2 linked regions of the Collimonas fungivorans Ter331 genome follow. Each later gene encodes a partner of the first gene's protein in a complex. Links are inferred from orthologs where the notes say so. Each region holds a gene or a part of one and is shown in the gene's direction. Other genes may lie near its edges.

Evidence for each region. The genes of interacting proteins can lie anywhere in the genome.
Region 2: the proteins of CFU_RS12060 (region 1) and accD are in contact, whole or in part, in a solved structure (PDB 8UXZ), measured with the Escherichia coli proteins. The link is inferred for Collimonas fungivorans Ter331 from one-to-one orthologs.

The regions. Positions count from the first base shown.
Region 1 is NC_015856.1:2,784,571-2,792,734, reverse strand. Bases 2,782-5,777 are described here. They hold CFU_RS12060 (acetyl-CoA carboxylase carboxyltransferase subunit alpha), read left to right. Parts: upstream 2,782-3,790; coding sequence 3,791-4,765; downstream 4,766-5,777. Other genes in these bases: tilS (tRNA lysidine(34) synthetase TilS), read left to right, coding at 4,768-5,777; CFU_RS12065 (DNA-3-methyladenine glycosylase family protein), read left to right, coding at 3,063-3,728; cysS (cysteine--tRNA ligase), read left to right, coding at 2,782-3,058. Outside these bases: CFU_RS12085 (UDP-2,3-diacylglucosamine diphosphatase), read right to left, coding at 1-255; CFU_RS12080 (peptidylprolyl isomerase), read right to left, coding at 271-759; CFU_RS12075 (peptidylprolyl isomerase), read right to left, coding at 807-1,397; more of cysS, read left to right, coding at 1,637-2,781; more of tilS, read left to right, coding at 5,778-6,186; CFU_RS12050 (aspartate kinase), read left to right, coding at 6,320-7,570; bifunctional lysylphosphatidylglycerol flippase/synthetase MprF, read left to right, coding at 8,027-8,164. UniProt on the Escherichia coli protein: Component of the acetyl coenzyme A carboxylase (ACC) complex. First, biotin carboxylase catalyzes the carboxylation of biotin on its carrier protein (BCCP) and then the CO(2) group is transferred by the carboxyltransferase to acetyl-CoA to form malonyl-CoA.
Region 2 is NC_015856.1:2,217,226-2,219,962, forward strand. It holds accD (acetyl-CoA carboxylase, carboxyltransferase subunit beta), read left to right. Parts: upstream 1-801; coding sequence 802-1,674; downstream 1,675-2,737. Other genes in the region: trpA (tryptophan synthase subunit alpha), read left to right, coding at 1-687; folC (bifunctional tetrahydrofolate synthase/dihydrofolate synthase), read left to right, coding at 1,742-2,737.

The DNA.
Region 1 (8,164 bases):
AACCTGCACACCGCTATCGCTGACTTGCCGGATCGCTTCGGCAATTTCACGATTGTACGGCGTTTCCAGGTCATCGTCGCCAGCCCAGTACTCGAACAAGTCTCCCAGCAGATACAGTTGTTGCGCCCGCTTTGCCTGTTCCTGCAGGAAGTCCAGGAAGACCTGGGTGGTGCGCGGGTGCGCTGCCTGCAAATGCAGGTCGGAGATGAATAGCGCAACTGGTGCGCCGGACTGGTTCGAGACTGAGGCTGTCATAAGAAGGAGTCTGGATTAAACGACTTCAGCTTTTTCGATGACGACATCATCTGTCGGCACATCGGCAAACATGCCGGAACGGCCGGTTTTCACGCCTTCGATCTTGTCGACGATGTCCTGGCCTTCAACGACTTTGCCGAAGACGCAATAACCCCAGCCGTCCTGGCCTGGGTAGTCGAGGAAACTGTTGTCCTTGACGTTGATGAAAAACTGCGCGGAAGCCGAATGCGGCGCCGAAGTACGGGCCATCGCCAGTGTGTAAGGCTTGTTCTTGAGGCCGTTCTTGGCTTCGTTTTCGACTGGATCGTTGGTCGGCTTTTGTTTCATGCCAGGCTCAAAACCGCCGCCTTGCACCATGAAGCCAGGGATCACGCGGTGGAAAATCGTGCCGTTGTAGTGGCCGGCATTGACATAGGCCAGGAAGTTTTCCACGCTCTTTGGCGCTTTTTCAGCTTCGAGTTCGATCTTGATCGTGCCGTGGTTGGTAGTGAGGAGGACTGCCATGGTGTTTCCTATCAGATGGTTGAAAATTGGAAGGACAAAAACGGTATTTACTTGGTTACTGTAGCCGATTGGATGATAACCGGGGTGGTCGGCACGTCCTGGTAGGCGGTCTTTACTTTCTTGATCTTGTCGACCACGTCCATGCCCTTGATGACCTGGCCGAACACCGCGTAGCCCCAGCCGTCGCGGCCAGGATAGTTGAGGAATTCGTTGTTGGTGGTATTGATGAAGAATTGCGCGCCGGCCGATTGCGGGTCCGCGGTGCGCGCCATGGCGACGCTGTAAGGCACGTTCTTGAGGCCGTTCTTGGCTTCATTCTCCACCTTGTTCGGCGCCGGCTTCTCTACCATGTCCTTGGTCATGCCGCCGCCCTGGATCATGAAATTCTCGATGACACGGTGGAAGATGGTGCCGTTATAGTGGCCGCTGTTTACATAGCCCAGGAAATTCTTGACTGTCTTCGGCGCTTTTTCCGGATTCAGCTCGATGACGATGTCGCCCATATTGGTTTTCAGCAGGACATGGGGCTTGTCGGCAGCGCTGGCAATCGAAGGGTTGCCCAGCAAACAGGCAGCCGTCAGTGCAGAGGTCAATGCCAGGGTGAACGCGCGGCGGGACAGGCTAAGAGATGCTGGCATAAAAATCCTTCATGTGGGTAGGAGCGTTTGTGGTGTATTTTCGCTTTTCACTAATGATATACTCCGGCGAAAAGCAACATTTTATCAAACTAAGCACTGCAAAAGAGTTTTGGCGATTCAGTTGTACTGATGTCCGCACCGCAAGTGCGCGAATGGGTAAAACGGCGTGCAATATTTTTCTGCCTTATTGCTGTACTTTAATTCTGTGCCTTATTTCTGTCCGTAGGCAGTAATTTCCCATGAGCGACTTGAAAATATATAACACGCTGGCGCGTGAGAAGCAGCCGTTTTCCCCAATCGAACCAGGCAAGGTCCGCATGTATGTCTGCGGCATGACGGTTTACGACTATTGCCATCTTGGTCACGGACGAGTGATGGTGGTGTTCGACATGGTGCAACGCTGGCTGCGGCAGTCGGGCCTGGACGTCACCTATGTGCGCAACATTACCGATATCGATGACAAGATCATCAAGCGCGCCGTGGAAAACGGCGAGACCATCTCGCAGCTGACCGGCCGTTTCATCCAGGCCATGGACGAGGATGCGGCCGCGCTCGGCGTGCAAAAGCCGGATCACGAGCCGCGTGCGACAGCGTTCGTGCCGCAGATGCTGGCCTTGATCGAAAAACTCGAACATAAAGGCTTGGCATACCAGGGTAGCGACGGCGACGTCAATTATTCGGTGCGTGATTTTGCCGGCTACGGCAAATTGTCGGGCAAGTCGCTCGACGATCTGCGCGCCGGCGAGCGGGTCGACGTCAACCTGGGCAAGCGCGATCCGCTCGATTTCGTTTTGTGGAAAGCGGCCAAGGACAGCGAGCCGGAAGAGGTCAAATGGACTTCGCGCTGGGGCCAGGGCCGCCCGGGCTGGCATATCGAATGCTCCGCCATGGCCGAGCAATTGCTGGGCGAGCAGTTCGACATCCACGGCGGCGGCCAGGATTTGCAGTTCCCGCATCACGAAAATGAAATCGCCCAGTCGGAAGGCGCGCACGGCCACCGGTTCGTCAATTACTGGATGCATAACGGCTTTGTGCGTATCGACGACGAGAAGATGTCCAAGTCCTTGGGAAATTTTTTCACGATCCGCGACGTCCTGAAAAAATACGATGCGGAAGTGGTGCGCTTCTTTATCCTGCGCGCGCATTACCGCAGCCCGCTGAATTATGCCGACAGCAACCTGGACGACGCCAAGCATGCATTGACCCGCTTGTATACTGCCCTGAAAGAAGTCTCGGCAGACAGTTTGCCGCTGGACTGGAGCGAAGCCCATGCCGCGCGCGTGGCGCAAGCCATGGACGACGATTTTAATACGCCGATGGCGATCTCGGCCTTGTTCGACCTCGCCAACGAAGTCAACAAGAATCGTTCGCAGGCAGCGGCGCGCCAGCTGAAAGGTTTGGCCGGAGTGCTGGGTTTGCTGCAGCGTTCCCCTGAAGATTTTTTGAAAGGCCGCGCACTCGCCGGCGGCGAAGTTGTCGGAAATGGCATTGCGCAAGCGGCTTTGTCAGAGCAAGATATCCTACTCAAAATTCAAACTCGTCAAGCGGCAAAAATAGCCAAGGATTTTTCTGCTGCAGACCTGATTCGCAAGGAACTGCTGGCCGAAGGCATCTTGCTGGAAGATAAGCCCGGCGGTCAAACCGAATGGCGAAGGGCCTAAACGTATGCAAAAAGCGATAGCTGTCGACTCCAGGTTCTTCGTGCCTTCGTATTGGGAAGACGCCAAGGCCGAGTTGATGAAGCGTGACCGTATCATGCGTAAATTGATCCCGCAATTCGGCGACCTGCACCTGGTTGGCCGCGGCGAGGCGTTTACCACGCTGGCGCGTTCGGTGGTCGGCCAGCAGGTTTCGGTCAAGGCGGCGGAATCTGCATGGCAAAAATTTCTGTTAGTCTGTCCCAAGACGACTCCGGCCCAGGTATTGAAAGCAGGTCCGGAGCAACTTGCGGCTTGCGGCTTGTCTAAGCGTAAAGCGGACTATATTCTTGACCTGGCCGACCATTTCAAGGCAAAACGGGTCAATGCCGAGCAGTGGATGGAGATGGACGATGAGGATGTCATCGCGGACCTGACCCAGATCCGCGGCATCGGACGCTGGACAGCGGAGATGTTTTTGATATTTAATTTGCTCCGGCCCAATATATTGCCTTTGGATGATTTAGGATTGCTTAAAGGCATTAGTGTGAATTATTTTTCGGGAGAGCCGGTTTCGCGCAGCGATGCGCGCGAAGTGTCGGCCAATTGGGAGCCATGGCGTACCGTGGCGACCTGGTATCTATGGCGTAGCCTGGATGCAACGTCTGCAGAATATCAAGTCATTACTGAGTAATAACTTATTACGTATTCATTAGTAATTTATTCGGTAATGATGGTTTTAAACAAGGGAACAATATGAGTAAAACAACATTTCTCGGCTTCGAGCAACCGATCGCCGAATTAGATGCCAAGATCGAAGAGCTGCGTTTCGTCCAGGACGATTCGGCGGTGGACATTTCGGAAGAAATCGATCGCTTATCGAAAAAAAGCCAGCAATTGACCAAGGATATTTACGCAAAGTTAACGCCTTGGCAAGTTTCCCAGATTTCACGGCATCCGCAGCGTCCTTACACCATGGACTACGTGAATGAAATCTTCACGGATTTCCATGAACTGCACGGCGACCGCACCTATGCCGACGACCAGTCGATAGTCGGCGGCCTGGCGCGTTTCAACGGCCAGGCTTGCATGGTGATCGGCCACCAGAAGGGACGCGACACCAAGGAGCGCGCCTTGCGCAATTTCGGCATGCCCAAGCCGGAAGGTTATCGCAAGGCTCTGCGCCTGATGAAAGTCGCGGAAAAATTCGGCCTGCCGATTTTCACCTTTGTCGATACGCCCGGCGCATTCCCCGGCATCGATGCCGAAGAGCGCGGCCAGTCGGAAGCCATCGGCCACAACCTGTACGCGATGGCTGAGCTGAAAGTGCCGCTGATCGCTACCATCATCGGTGAAGGCGGCTCCGGCGGCGCGCTGGCGATTGCGGTCGGCGACGCGGTCCTGATGCTGCAGTACGCGACTTATTCGGTGATCTCGCCTGAAGGCTGTGCCTCGATCCTGTGGAAAACCGCCGAGCGCGCAGCCGATGCCGCCGATGCGCTGGGCCTGACCGCGCATCGCCTGAAAGCCGTCGGCCTGATCGACAAGATCGTCAGCGAACCGCTGGGCGGCGCCCATCGCGATCCGAAGCAGATGGCATCCTTGCTCAAGCGCGCGCTGGCCGATACCTTGCGCCAGTTCCAGGGCGTCAAGACCAAGGACTTGCTGAATGCACGCCATGAAAAACTGATGAGCTACGGTAAATTCAAGGAAGTGCTGGCAGCAGAATAGGCGTGTCGAATTCATCTATCCCAAGTATCAGTGCGTACTTAGAAAACACCCTGGCAGGGATCGCGCAAGCGTTCCCCGCAATTGCCTCGCAACAGCAGGCACGACTGGCCGTCGCCTACAGCGGCGGACTGGACTCCAGCGTGCTGCTGCATGCGGCAGCCCAGTATGCCGGCGCGCACGGCGCCCAGCTGTTCGCCTTCCACATCCATCACGGCATCAGCCCCAACGCGGACCAGTGGCAAAGCCATTGCGCCGAGGCTTGCGCCAGGCTGGGCGTGGTCTTTGATACGCGCCGCATCGCATTGCGCAACAGCGACAAGAGCGGCGTGGAAGAAGCCGCGCGCATCAGCCGCTATGCAGCGCTGGGCGACTTGTGCCGCCAGCACCAGATCCCTTTGTTATTGACAGGACACCACCTGGACGACCAGGCTGAGACCGTGCTGCTGCAACTGTTGCGCGGCTCGGGCGCGGCCGGCCTGTCCGGCATGGATCGCTGGAATACGGCGCCGACCTTGCTGGGCGATGCTGTCTTGCTGATGGCGCGGCCACTGTTGAAAGTGTCGCGGGCGGCGCTGGAGCAATACGCAGCGGCGCAGCAGCTGACGTTTATCGAAGACGAATCGAATCACGATCCGCGTTATGCCCGCAACGCCTTGCGTCAGCAAGTCATGCCGGTGCTGGCGCAGCATTTTCCCGGCTTCCAGGAGCGGTTTTCGCGCAGCGCCGGGCACATGCAGACCACGCAGCGCTTGCTGATCGACCTGGCGGCGCAAGACATGGCGGTCTGCGCGGACGGCGCCTGCCTCGATCTGGAGCATGTGCGCCAGTTGAGCGGGGAGCGTATCGATAACCTGCTGCGCTACTGGTTCGGCTTGCATCACTTGCGCATGCCGTCCAGCGCCTGGCTCAGCGAAATGCGGCAGCAATTGCTGGAAGCAAAAGCCGACGCCCAATTGTGCGTGACTCATCCCGACTGCCACATCCGCCGTCACCGCAACCGGGTGTTCCTGACCCCGCGCGACGATGTCGACCGTTCCGAGATTGAACCGCAAGCGTTCCGCTGGAACGGCGAGGCCGAGATGCGTTTCCCGCAATTCGGCGGCGTCTTGCATTTCGACCAGGCAGAGCAGGGCATCGACGCTGACTGGCTGCGTGCGCAATCCTTGCAAATTCAATATCGTTCCGGCGGCGAGCGTCTCAAGCTGGCCTTGAACCGTCCCACCAAGAGCGTCAAGTACCACTACCAGGCCTTCGATGTGCCGCCCTGGGAGCGCGAGCGCCTGCCGCTGGTGAGCAGCGGCAAGCAGATCCTGTTTGCGGCGGGTATCGGCATGGATTGCCTGCAGCTGGCGGCCGGGCCCGGTTTGCATATCAGCCTGCGCTGGCAAGCAGATGAATTGCCGTTCAGGCAAGGTATCTGATTCCCGGCATAGACAGTATTGTGCTTTCCCCAAGGTAAGCCACTTGTCATAATGGGTCGTTGCAGGTAGAGTAAAGGGTTGATTTTTCTTTTCCTTGCACTACGCTCGCTTCTAGCACCCACCTATAATTCCTATGGCTTTAATCGTCCACAAATACGGCGGCACTTCGATGGGCTCCCCCGAGCGCATCAAGAATGTCGCCAAGCGCGTCGCCAAATGGCATGACGCCGGCCACCAAATCGTCGTGGTGCCGTCCGCGATGTCCGGTGAAACCAACCGCCTGCTGGGCCTGGCAAAAGAAATTACCGCCCAGCCCGATCCGCGCGAACTCGACATGCTGGCCTCCACCGGCGAGCAGGCTTCAGTCGCCTTGCTGGCCATGGCCCTGCAAGCGATAGGCAAGCAGGCAGTGTCCTATGCCGGCTGGCAAGTCGCGATTAAAACCGATTCGGCCCACACCAAGGCGCGCATCCGTTCGATCGACGACACCAAGGTGCGGCAAGACCTGGATGCCGGCAAGGTAGTGATCATCACCGGTTTCCAGGGCATCGACGAACTGGGCAATATCACGACCCTGGGCCGCGGCGGTTCCGATACGTCGGCAGTGGCGGTCGCTGCTGCGCTGCAGGCAGCGGAATGCCTGATCTATACCGACGTCGACGGCGTCTACACCACCGATCCGCGCGTGGTCTCGGATGCGCGCCGCCTGAAGACGGTGACGTTCGAAGAGATGCTGGAGATGGCGTCGCTAGGCTCGAAAGTGCTGCAGATCCGCTCGGTGGAATTTGCCGGCAACTACAAGATGCCGACACGCGTGCTGTCGTCGCTGACTGACCCCTTAATGCCATTGGAAGAAGAAGCAATTTCCGGCACCCTGATTTCGTTTGAGGAAGACACCAAGATGGAACAAGCCACCATTACCGGCATCGCGTTCAACCGCGACGAGACCAAGATTACCGTGCTCGGCGTACCCGACCGTCCCGGCATCGCCTACCAGATCCTCGGCGCGGTCGCCGATGCCAATATCGAAGTCGACATGATCATCCAGAACCAGTCGGTGGACGGCAAGACCGACTTCACCTTCACCGTGCCGCGCGGCGAATACACCAAGGCGATGGATGTCCTGAACGAGAAGGTCAAGGCGCACATCGGTGCGGCCAGCATCACCGGCGACGCCAAGGTGTCGAAGGTGTCGGTGGTCGGCGTCGGCATGCGCAGCCATGTCGGCATCGCCTCGCAAATGTTCCGGACCTTGTCGGAAGAGGGCATCAATATCCAGATGATTTCGACCTCTGAAATCAAGATTTCGGTGCTGATCGACGAAAAGTACATGGAACTGGCCGTGCGCGCCTTGCACAAGGCTTTTGGACTGGAAAGCGCTTAATCGTAAAGATTCGCGCAGAGAATCACGAAAAAATCACGAAAAAAGCGATTAATTTAGTGTGGCGTTATTGACCAATGCCCCATGAAAAGTTATTATTCGTGTCCTTGACGCGGCGTTGTTAAAAGCCGTTTTGAGTTTGGAGGCGTGGCCGAGTGGTCGAAGGCACTTCCCTGCTAAGGAAGCATATGGGCTTAAACCTGTATCGTGGGTTCGACTCCCACCGCCTCCTCCAAGAACATGTTCCGAGCCATTCGGAACGTACAAGAAACCGCTTCCAGCCTTGTGCTGAAGCGGTTTTTTTGTTTTTGCGGCGTTTTCTTTATCGCTTACTTTATCGCTTAATTGCTTGCTGGAGCGAACCTTGCTTTGTAAACTGGCTCTTAACTCTTGTTAACGCGAATTGTTAATGCGGTCAACGGCTCGCCCGAAAAGGGGCAGTCGCATGATAAAGGTTCCATGGCACGTCATCCATCCTCGTCGCAAACAGATATTCCGGCGCTCGGCGCCGTTCCTGCCGTGCAGAAGGCGGGCGTAAGCTGGCGTTTCTGGCTCACGCTGCTGGTGGTGCTGGTGCTGGGTGCGCTGGTTTTTAAA
Region 2 (2,737 bases), 570 kb from region 1 along the record:
CATGCGCTGGTCAGGGGCGGCGCCGACATCCTCGAGCTGGGCGTGCCGTTTTCCGATCCGATGGCAGAAGGCCCGGTGATCCAGCGCGCTTGCGAACGGGCGCTGAAATTCGGCGTCAGCCTGCATGACGTGCTGGCTTATGTGCGCGAATTTCGGCAGAGCAACAACAGCACGCCGGTGGTGCTGATGGGGTACGCCAATCCGCTGGAACGGATGGGCGTCGATGCATTTATTGCTGCTGCGAAAGAGGCCGGAGTCGACGGCAGCATCGTGGTCGACTATCCGCCTGAAGAGTGCGAAGAGTTTGCCGAGAAGATGCAGGCCAACGGCATGGATCCGATTTTCCTGCTGGCGCCGACTTCGACCGAAGAGCGGATTATGCAGGTGGCCAAGGTCAGCAGCGGATTCACGTATTATGTGTCCTTGAAGGGCGTGACTGGCGCCGCCAACATCGATACCGGCGAAGTCGCGGCCCGGGTGGCGGCGATCCGCAAACATGTCAAATTGCCAATCGGCGTCGGTTTCGGCATCCGCGATGCGGCCACTGCCAAGGCCGTGGCGCAAGTGTCGGACGCGGTCGTGATCGGCAGCCGGATCATCCAGGAACTGGAAAATACGCCGCGCGAACAGGCTGTAGCTGCTGTGGAAAGCTTCTTGTCGGGGATCAGGAAAGCGCTGGACGAGTGATTTTTGTATCAAAGTGACAAATATTTCCTGAATCGGCCGGCTTGAATAGCTATTTCGCCGATTTGGGGATGAAGGTACAATTCGGCAGGAAAAAAATCTGAAGGAGGTCGCTCTATGAGTTGGCTAGAAAAATTACTACCCCCACGTATTCAGCGCAGCGACTCGGCAACCCGTAAATCGATCCCCGAGGGATTGTGGGTCAAATGCCCGTCGTGCGAAGCGGTTTTGTATCGCACCGACCTGGAGTCGAACATCCATGTTTGCCCGAAGTGCAACCATCACATGCGGATACGCGCACGCGAACGCCTGGACGCCTTGCTGGACGCCGGCGGCCGCTATGAGATCGGCCAGGAAACCCTGCCGATCGACACCCTCAAGTTCAAAGACAGCAAAAAATACCCCGACCGCCTGAAAGCTGCGATGGACGCCACCGGCGAAACCGATGCGCTGGTGGTGCTGGGCGGTTCCATCATGACGCTGCCGGTAGTGGTGGCGGCATTCGAGTTTGAATTCATGGGCGGTTCCATGGGTTCGGTGGTGGGCGAGCGTTTTGTGCGCGGCGCCCAGGTGGCGCTGGAGCAGAAGGTGCCGTTCATCTGCATCACCGCCACTGGCGGCGCGCGCATGCAGGAAGGCTTGCTGTCGCTGATGCAGATGGCCAAGACTACTTCGATGCTGACCAAGCTGTCGGAGAAGAAGCTGCCGTTCATCAGCGTCCTGACCGACCCGACCATGGGCGGCGTGTCCGCTTCGTTTGCCTTCATGGGCGACGTCGTGATCGCCGAACCGAAGGCGCTGATCGGTTTTGCCGGCCCGCGTGTGATCGAGAACACCGTGCGCGAGAAGCTGCCGGAAGGCTTCCAGCGCGCCGAATTCCTGGTCACCAAGGGTGCGGTCGACATGATTGTCGACCGCCGCAAGATGCGTGAGGAAATCGCGCGTTTGTTGGCGTTGTTGCAAGACCAGCCAGTCGAATCCATCGCTTGATGTGAATTTCGCCCCTAGGGCCTGAACTGTTGCGGTTCAGGCCTTTTGTTTTTAGTTGGATGTCAAAATGTCAAATATTCCCGCCAAGCCCGTGACGCTTGCCGACTGGCTCTCCCTGCTGGAGTCGCGCCATTTCAAAACCATCGACATGGGCCTGGACCGGGTGGTGCAGGTGAAAGAACGGCTGCAGCTGCAATTCGACTGTCCGGTGATCATGGTGGCGGGCACCAACGGCAAGGGCTCGACCTGCGCCATGCTGGAGTCGATCCTGCTGCGCGCCGGCTACAAGGTCGGCCTGTACATCAAGCCGCATTTCCTCGATTTCAACGAACGCGCCCGCATCGGCGGCGAATCGGCCTCGGATGCGGCCCTGATCGCCAGCTTCGAAGCGGTGGAAGCGCAGCGCGGCGACATTTCCCTGACGTATTTCGAATTCACCACCCTCGCCATCATGCACTTGCTGGCGCAGGCAAAGCTTGACGTGGTGATCCTCGAAGTGGGCCTCGGCGGGCGCCTGGACGCGGTCAATATCGTCGATGCCGACGTCGCCATCGTCACCAGCGTCGATATCGACCACGTTGAATACCTGGGCGACACCCGCGAGAAAATCGGCTTTGAAAAGGCCGGCATCTTCCGCGCCGGCAAAACCGCGGTCTGCAGCGATCCGGTGCCGCCGCAATCCCTGATCGACCACGCCAACGCCATCGGCGCCGACCTCTGGCTGCTGGGCCGCGATTTCAACTATACCGGCGACAAGCAGCAGTGGAACTACGGTGGCCGCGGCCAGCGCCGCAATGCGCTCGGCTATCCCAGCCTGCGCGGCGCCAACCAGCTGCTCAATGCGTCGGCGGCGCTGGCGGCGCTGGAAGCCTTGCGTGACCGCCTGCCGGTCAGCGCGCAGGAAGTGCGCAGCGGCTTCGTCATGATGGATTTGCCGGGCCGCTTCCAGGTCTTGCCGGGCCAGCCGCTGGTGATCCTGGACGTCGCCCACAATCCGCATGCGGCGGCCACGCTGGCGCAGAACCTCGACAACATGGGTTTCCATCCCTATACCTATGCCGTG